2 regions of the Corynebacterium urealyticum DSM 7109 genome follow, and region 2 is predicted to be linked to the other one. Evidence: riboswitches for the same ligand, from Rfam matches in the RefSeq annotation. Region 2 holds a riboswitch; the other holds the start of a gene.
What was found. A riboswitch is a leader RNA that binds a small molecule or an ion and turns the genes downstream of it on or off. The one in region 2 is predicted to bind thiamine pyrophosphate.
Positions count from the first base shown of each region.

Region 1: linked by a shared signal. The riboswitch ahead of thiC (phosphomethylpyrimidine synthase ThiC) and the one ahead of CU_RS01895 (bifunctional hydroxymethylpyrimidine kinase/phosphomethylpyrimidine kinase) in region 2 are both predicted to bind thiamine pyrophosphate.

Region 1 is NC_010545.1:1,307,150-1,310,550, reverse strand. Features, by position in the region: gene thiC (phosphomethylpyrimidine synthase ThiC) at 1-1,605, opposite strand, end outside; TPP riboswitch at 1,605-1,718, opposite strand; gene CU_RS05560 (Trm112 family protein) at 1,890-2,063, shown strand; gene tyrS (tyrosine--tRNA ligase) at 2,097-3,401, shown strand, end outside.
Region 2 is NC_010545.1:458,551-461,951, forward strand. Features, by position in the region: gene rplM (50S ribosomal protein L13) at 437-880, shown strand; gene rpsI (30S ribosomal protein S9) at 880-1,425, shown strand; TPP riboswitch at 1,657-1,807, shown strand; gene CU_RS01895 (bifunctional hydroxymethylpyrimidine kinase/phosphomethylpyrimidine kinase) at 1,801-3,401, shown strand, end outside.

The DNA.
Region 1 (3,401 bases), 850 kb from region 2:
GCAGAACTTCGGGCCACACATCGAACAGAAGTGAGCGGTCTTCGCGGGCTCAGCCGGCAGCGTCTCGTCGTGGTACGCCTGCGCGGTGTCGGGGTCCAGCGAGAGCGCGAACTGGTCGTGCCAGCGGAACTCGAAGCGGGCCTTACTCATGGCATCGTCCCACTCGTGGGCGCCGGGATGGCCCTTGGCCACGTCTGCGGCGTGCGCGGCGAGCTTGTAGGTGATCACGCCGGTCTTCACGTCGTCCTTATTCGGCAGCCCCAGGTGCTCCTTCGGGGTGACGTAGCACAGCATCGCGGTGCCACCGGCAGCGATGTTCGCCGCGCCGATTGCGGAGGTGATGTGGTCATAACCCGGTGCGATATCCGTGACCAGCGGCCCAAGGGTATAGAACGGCGCGCCCCCGCACCATTCCTCTTCCTTCTCGTTGTTGATCTGGATCTTGTTCAGCGGCACATGTCCCGGGCCTTCGATCATGACCTGGACGTCGTAATCCCAGGCGCGCTTGCACAGTTCGCCGATGGTCTTCAGCTCCGCGAACTGGGCGGTGTCGTTGGCGTCGGCGATGGAGCCTGGCCGCAGACCGTCACCCAGGGAGAACGCGACGTCGTAGGCCGCGAAGATTTCGCACAGCTCATCGAAGTTCTCGTAGAGGAAGGACTCCTTGTGGTGGGCCAAGCACCAGCCCGCCATGATCGACCCGCCGCGGGAGACGATGCCGGTGACACGCTTGGATGTCAGCGGCACAAACGGCAAGCGCACGCCTGCATGCACGGTCATGTAGTCCACGCCCTGCTCGGCCTGCTCGATGACCGTGTCGCGGAAGATCTCCCAGGTCAGGTCCTCGGCCACGCCACCCACCTTCTCCAGTGCCTGGTAGATCGGAACGGTGCCGATCGGAACAGGGGAGTTGCGCAGGATCCATTCGCGGGTGGTGTGGATGTCGTTACCGGTGGACAGGTCCATGACGGTGTCCGCGCCCCAACGGGTCGCCCAGCGCAGCTTGTCCACTTCCTCGCGGATGGAGCTGGTCACCGCGGAGTTGCCGATGTTGGCGTTGATCTTGGTGAGGAACTGGTTACCGATGATCATCGGCTCGGATTCCGGGTGGTTGACGTTGTTCGGGATGATCGCCCGGCCGGAGGCCACCGCCGCGCGTACCTTCTCGACGTCGCAGTTCTCGCGCAGTGCGACGAACTCCATCTCGCGGGTGACCTCCCCGCGGCGGGCATAAGCCATCTGCGTCACGCGCTGCCCCTGCTTCGCTCGAAGTGGTGCGCGCTTCTCGCCACGCCATTCTTCGCTGGCTGCGCCGCGCTTGGCGGCCCGGGTGCCGTCGTCCAGCAGGTTGCGCTTCCGGCCCTCGTATTCCTCGACGTCACCGCGTTCCTGGATCCACTCGCTGCGCAGCGCGGGCAGGCCCACCTCCGGCTCCGCGTAGGGACCGCGGGTGCGGTAGATCTTCACCGGCTCGTTCGGTCCAGTGGGGGAATCGTCCAGGTCGATCGCGGTCTGCGGCACCTCGAGACCGTTGACCCGCAGGGGTTCGTAACGGTGCTTTGGGTGAATTTCGGACGCGTAAATATCTGCGTTTTGCGCGCTCATAAAGAGCCCCTCCAACTTCCTTCGCTGGTGCTAACCAGACAGGTTCAGACGGTTCCGCGCTGCCATGCGCGATCTCAGCCCCAGCCACATCAGGGGCGCCCGTATTTCGGTACGGCACCCACCATAGCGAACGCTTCGGACACGCAAACAATGAGTGAACCTGAAGCAGCAGCCAGGCGAGCGCGGCGTCCTAAAACAACAGCAATGAACACAGGGGAGAGGGCAGAAAGCGGGTAGGGGTAGCCAAGCGAACGGGAGGAAAAGATGTCGCTACAATGAGACGCATGATTGATCCGAAGCTTCTGGAGATCCTCGCCTGCCCGCAAGATAAGCAGCCGCTGGAGGATCACGGCGACTATCTGGTGAACCCGCGGCTGGGGCGTGCCTATCCGGTCTCCGATGGCATTCCGGTGCTGCTCACCGATGAGGCGGTCGACTGGCCGCTGGCAGAAGCTTAAAAACGATCACACATCTTTGACTGAGGAAAACACATGTCTAACGAGACGATTCAAAACTCCAACCTGGTTGACGAGCTGCAGTGGCGCGGGCTGATCGCCGACTCCACCGACCTTGATGAACTTCGCGAGCAGCTGAAGAACCCGACCGCGGTCTACTGCGGCTTCGACCCGACGGGCGATTCCCTCCACGCCGGCCACCTCGTGCCGTTGCTCCTGCTGCGTCGCTTCCAGCTGGCCGGGCACAAGGCTTTCGCCCTGGCGGGTGGTGCCACCGGCATGATCGGCGACCCGCGCGACGTAGGCGAGCGCTCCATGCTGACCGAGGAGCAGGTCGCCGAGAACGTGGAACACATCAAGAAGCAGCTGCGCGCTTTCCTCCTCTTCGAGGGAAGTGCTGAGCTCGAGGAGTCGGGCAAGGACCTGCACCCCGCGACGTTGGTCAATAACGCTGACTGGATCGGCAACATGTCCGTCATCCACTTCCTGCGCGACCTGGGCAAGAATTTCTCGCTGAACACGATGCTTTCCCGTGACACCGTGAAGCGTCGCCTCGCTGCCGACGGCATCTCCTACACCGAGTTCTCCTACATGCTGCTGCAGGCGAATGACTTCGTTCACCTGCACCGCGAGCACGACGTCTGCGTGCAGGTCGGTGGCTCCGATCAGTGGGGCAACATCGTCTCCGGTGTGGATCTTGTCCGTCGTATGGACGGGGATTCTGTCCACGGCCTGACGGTTCCGCTGGTTACGGACTCTGAGGGTAAGAAGTTCGGCAAGTCCACGGGTGGCGGCAACCTGTGGCTCGATCCGGAGCTGACGAGCCCGTACAGCTGGTACCAGTACTTCTTCAACACCGCCGACGCCGACGTGGTGAAGTTCCTCCGCATGTTCACCTTCCTGGACCGCGAGGAGATCGACCGACTTGCCGTGGAGGTCGCCGAGCGCCCGTTCAAGCGGGAGGCGCAGCGTGTTCTCGCCCAGGAGATGACGGCGCTGGTTCACGGTGAGGACGCCGTCGGCAAGGTCGAGCTGGCTGCCCAGGCACTGTTCGGTCGGGCTGATCTGAGCCACCTCGACGAGCAGACTCTTGCCGCAGCTCTGCAGGAGACGACGGTCGCGGAGGGTGCTGTTGGTGCAAGCCTCGTCGAGCTGCTCGTCGCCGCTGGTCTGGAGAAGTCCAATGGTGCGGCCCGCCGAACCATTAAGGAGGGCGGTGCGTACGTAAATAACGAGCGCATCGACGACGCCGAGTGGACCGTCTCTGTGGAGGACCTTCTGGTTGGCGGTTGGCTGGTGCTGCGTAAGGGGAAGAAGAACTTCGCCGGCGCGAAGATCAGC
Region 2 (3,401 bases):
CAGCTGAACCGGCCGAAGCGCTTGGAAGCCTGAACCGGCTGCGCACGCACCCCGTGGGGAACTGTCCCTGCGGGGTGTTGCCGTGTGTGGGGGTGCAGTGAAGAGCGCGTGGGCAAGGGACAGGACGCCACCGTTTTCCCGGGCAAGGGTCGTTCAAGAGGAGGACGTCGCCGTGCCCAGCCTTCCTCCGCATCGCACCGCGCGCGGTCGTGAAGCGCTCCGCCGGCGAGCCAGGAGGCGGGCGTAGCGACGTCCTAAAATTTGGCGTATGAGCTGCGGATAGCTAGGGTGTTAAAGGTTGCATAACGTGTCCTCGGGTCTCCACCGGCCGCCGAGGATCCTTGAGCAGCGGAAGAAACTGCCCCCGAGCAGTACATTCACCGCGCTCGAGCGCAGCTCTGGCTGGCAGTTCCGATTCGACCTACAGGAGTCCAACGTGACTACTTTCCACCCGAAGAGCGGTGACATTACCCGTAAGTGGTACGTCATCGACGCCACTGACGTGGTGCTGGGTCGCCTGGCCGTCACCGCAGCTGACCTGCTGCGCGGCAAGGGCAAGCCGACCTTCGCGCCGAACGTTGACTGCGGCGACAACGTCATCATTATCAACGCCGACAAGGTTCACATCTCCTCCAACAAGCGTGACCGCGAGATGCGCTACCGCCACTCTGGCTACCCAGGTGGCCTGAAGTCCATGACCCTGGGCCGTTCCCTGGAGCTGAACCCAGAGCGCGTCATCGAAGAGGCTGTCCGTGGCATGATGCCGCAGAACAAGCTGTCCAACGCTTCCGTTAAGAAGCTTCGCGTCTTCGCCGGCTCCGAGCACCCGTACGCTGCTCAGAAGCCAGAGACCTACGAGATCAAGCAGGTGGCACAGTAATGGCTGAGAACTTCGACAACACCGAGGCCTTCGAGAACGAGGCCGCACAGTACACCTCCACCGACGCTGCCAACGAGGAGTTCGTGGCATCCATCGGTGACTCCCTCAGCGTTGAGGGCCAGGAGGCCGAAGAGGCCGCACCGGCTGCTCCGCTGTACGAGGGCCCGATCCAGACCGTTGGTCGCCGTAAGCGCGCCATCGTCCGCGTCCGCATGGTTGAGGGCTCCGGCCAGATCACCTGCAACGGCCGCGCACTGGAGGACTACTTCCCGAACAAGCTCCACGAGCAGCTCATCAAGGACCCGCTGGTCCTGCTGGAGCGCGAGAACCAGTTCGACATCCAGGCAACCCTGACCGGCGGCGGCCCGTCCGGCCAGGCTGGTGCGATGCGTCTGGCTATCGCCCGCGCCCTGAACAAGTACAACCCGGAGGAGCGCACCCAGCTGAAGAAGGCTGGCTTCCTGACCCGCGACGCTCGTGCTGTCGAGCGTAAGAAGGCAGGTCTGCACGGTGCACGTCGTGCGCCGCAGTACTCCAAGCGCTAAACCTTCACCGGTTTTACCGCCCCAAACCCCCGCATCGGCTGTTTCGGCCGGGCGGGGGTTTCGGCGTTCCTGGGGCGGGAGTACGGGTGCATGCGCGGGATCCGGCCCAGGTGCAGGCGAGTCAAGGTGCGCGAGCCGCCCTGGGTGCTGAAACGGGCCGACCCCAGCTGCGGGGCTGGCCTCACGCCAACCCCAGCACTGCAGTTGCTAGGCTGTGGAGCCACAGGTCAAAAATAACGCAAGGGGTGCGGCCCCGACCGCGCGCAATCCGCGCGAATGCGCAGGTGGCAGATAATTGCCACCAGCCGTCGAGGCCGCTGAGAACACACCCTAAGAACCTGATCTAGTTCGTACTAGCGAAGGGATGCTCGCACTATGCACCACTCCACACTGTCCAACCAGCCCGGTACCAGCGGCGACGCGACCGCGAACACTGCCAACGCCAACCCAACCCCCGCGATCCCGCGCGTGCTGTCCATCGCGGGCACCGACCCCTCAGGCGGCGCGGGCCAGACCGCGGACCTGAAGTCCATCGCCGCGGCCGGTGGCTACGGCATGTCCGTCATCACCGCCCTGGTGTCCCAGAACACCCACGGCGTGCAGGCCATCGAGGAGATCGACCACGACTTCGTCCGTAAGCAGTTCGACTCGGTCTTCGGGGACGTCACCGTCGACGCCATCAAGATCGGCATGCTCGGCGACGCCGCGACCGTCGCCCTCGTCCGCGAGGCGCTGCGCGACAACCCCGCGCCCGTCGTCGTCCTCGACCCGGTCATGGTCTCCAGCTCTGGTCACCGCCTGCTGGAGGAGGACGCGGAGGACGCGGTGCGCGGCCTGGTTGCGGACGTGGACGTCATCACCCCGAACGTCCCCGAGCTCGCTGTCCTGACGGGGAAGGACGCCGCCACCGACTACGACGCCGCCGTCGCCCAGGCCCAGCCGCTCGCCAGGGAGAACGACACCATCGTCATCGTCAAGGGCGGCCACCTCAGCGGGGAGCGCGCGGACAACGCCGTCGTATACCCGGACGGGCGGGTGGACCGGGTGCCGACCTACCGCATCGATACGCGCAATACCCACGGCACCGGCTGCAGCCTCTCCTCGGCGCTGGCCACCCGCATGGGGCTCGGCGAGGACGCCGGGACCGCGCTGCGCTGGTCGACCCGCTGGCTGCACGAGGCGATCGAGAACGGTGAGAAGCTGCAGGTCGGCGACGGCACCGGCTTCGGCCCCGTCGACCATAGCCACCGTTCCCGCCGGCTGGAGCAGGTCGCGAGCAGCGAGATCTGGCCGCACCTGCGTGGCGAGCTGCCGGAAGGTCAGGGCTACGCCGCCGCCCCGACCCCGCACCTGGAACCGGCGGGGCCGCACACCCGCCGTCTGTGGGAGCTGACGGGCCAGGTGTGGCAGGAGATCATGGAGCTGCCGTTCATCCGTGGGCTGGCTTCCGGGCGACTGCCGGAGGAGGATTTCAACTTCTACCTCGCCCAGGACGCCCTGTACCTGAACCGCTACTCGCGCGCGCTGGCGGAGCTGTCCACCAAGGCGCCGGATTCCGCGGGCCAGGTGATGTGGGCGAACTCCGCGGCCGGCTGCATCGAGGGCGAGGCAGAGCTGCACCGTTCCTGGCTGAAGGGCCGTGGGATCGAGGACGCGTCCGCGAATCCGGTGGCGCCGTCCCCGGTCACGCTCGCGTACACGAACTTCCTGGTCGCGACGGCCGCCGTGGAGCCGTATGTGTGCGGGGTCGCCGGGGTGCTGCCGTGCTTCTGGCTGTACGCGGAGATCGGGCTGGAGCTGACGCGGGCGAATCACGACGCCCACCCGTTTAAGGCCTGGCTGGATACTTACGCTGACGAGGAGTTCCTCTCCGGGGCGCGGGAGGCGATCCAGCGCACCGAGGCGGCTTTCGAGGCGGCGAGCGAGGAGGAGCGGGAGGCGGCGACGTCCGCGTATCTCAACGCGGCGGTCTACGA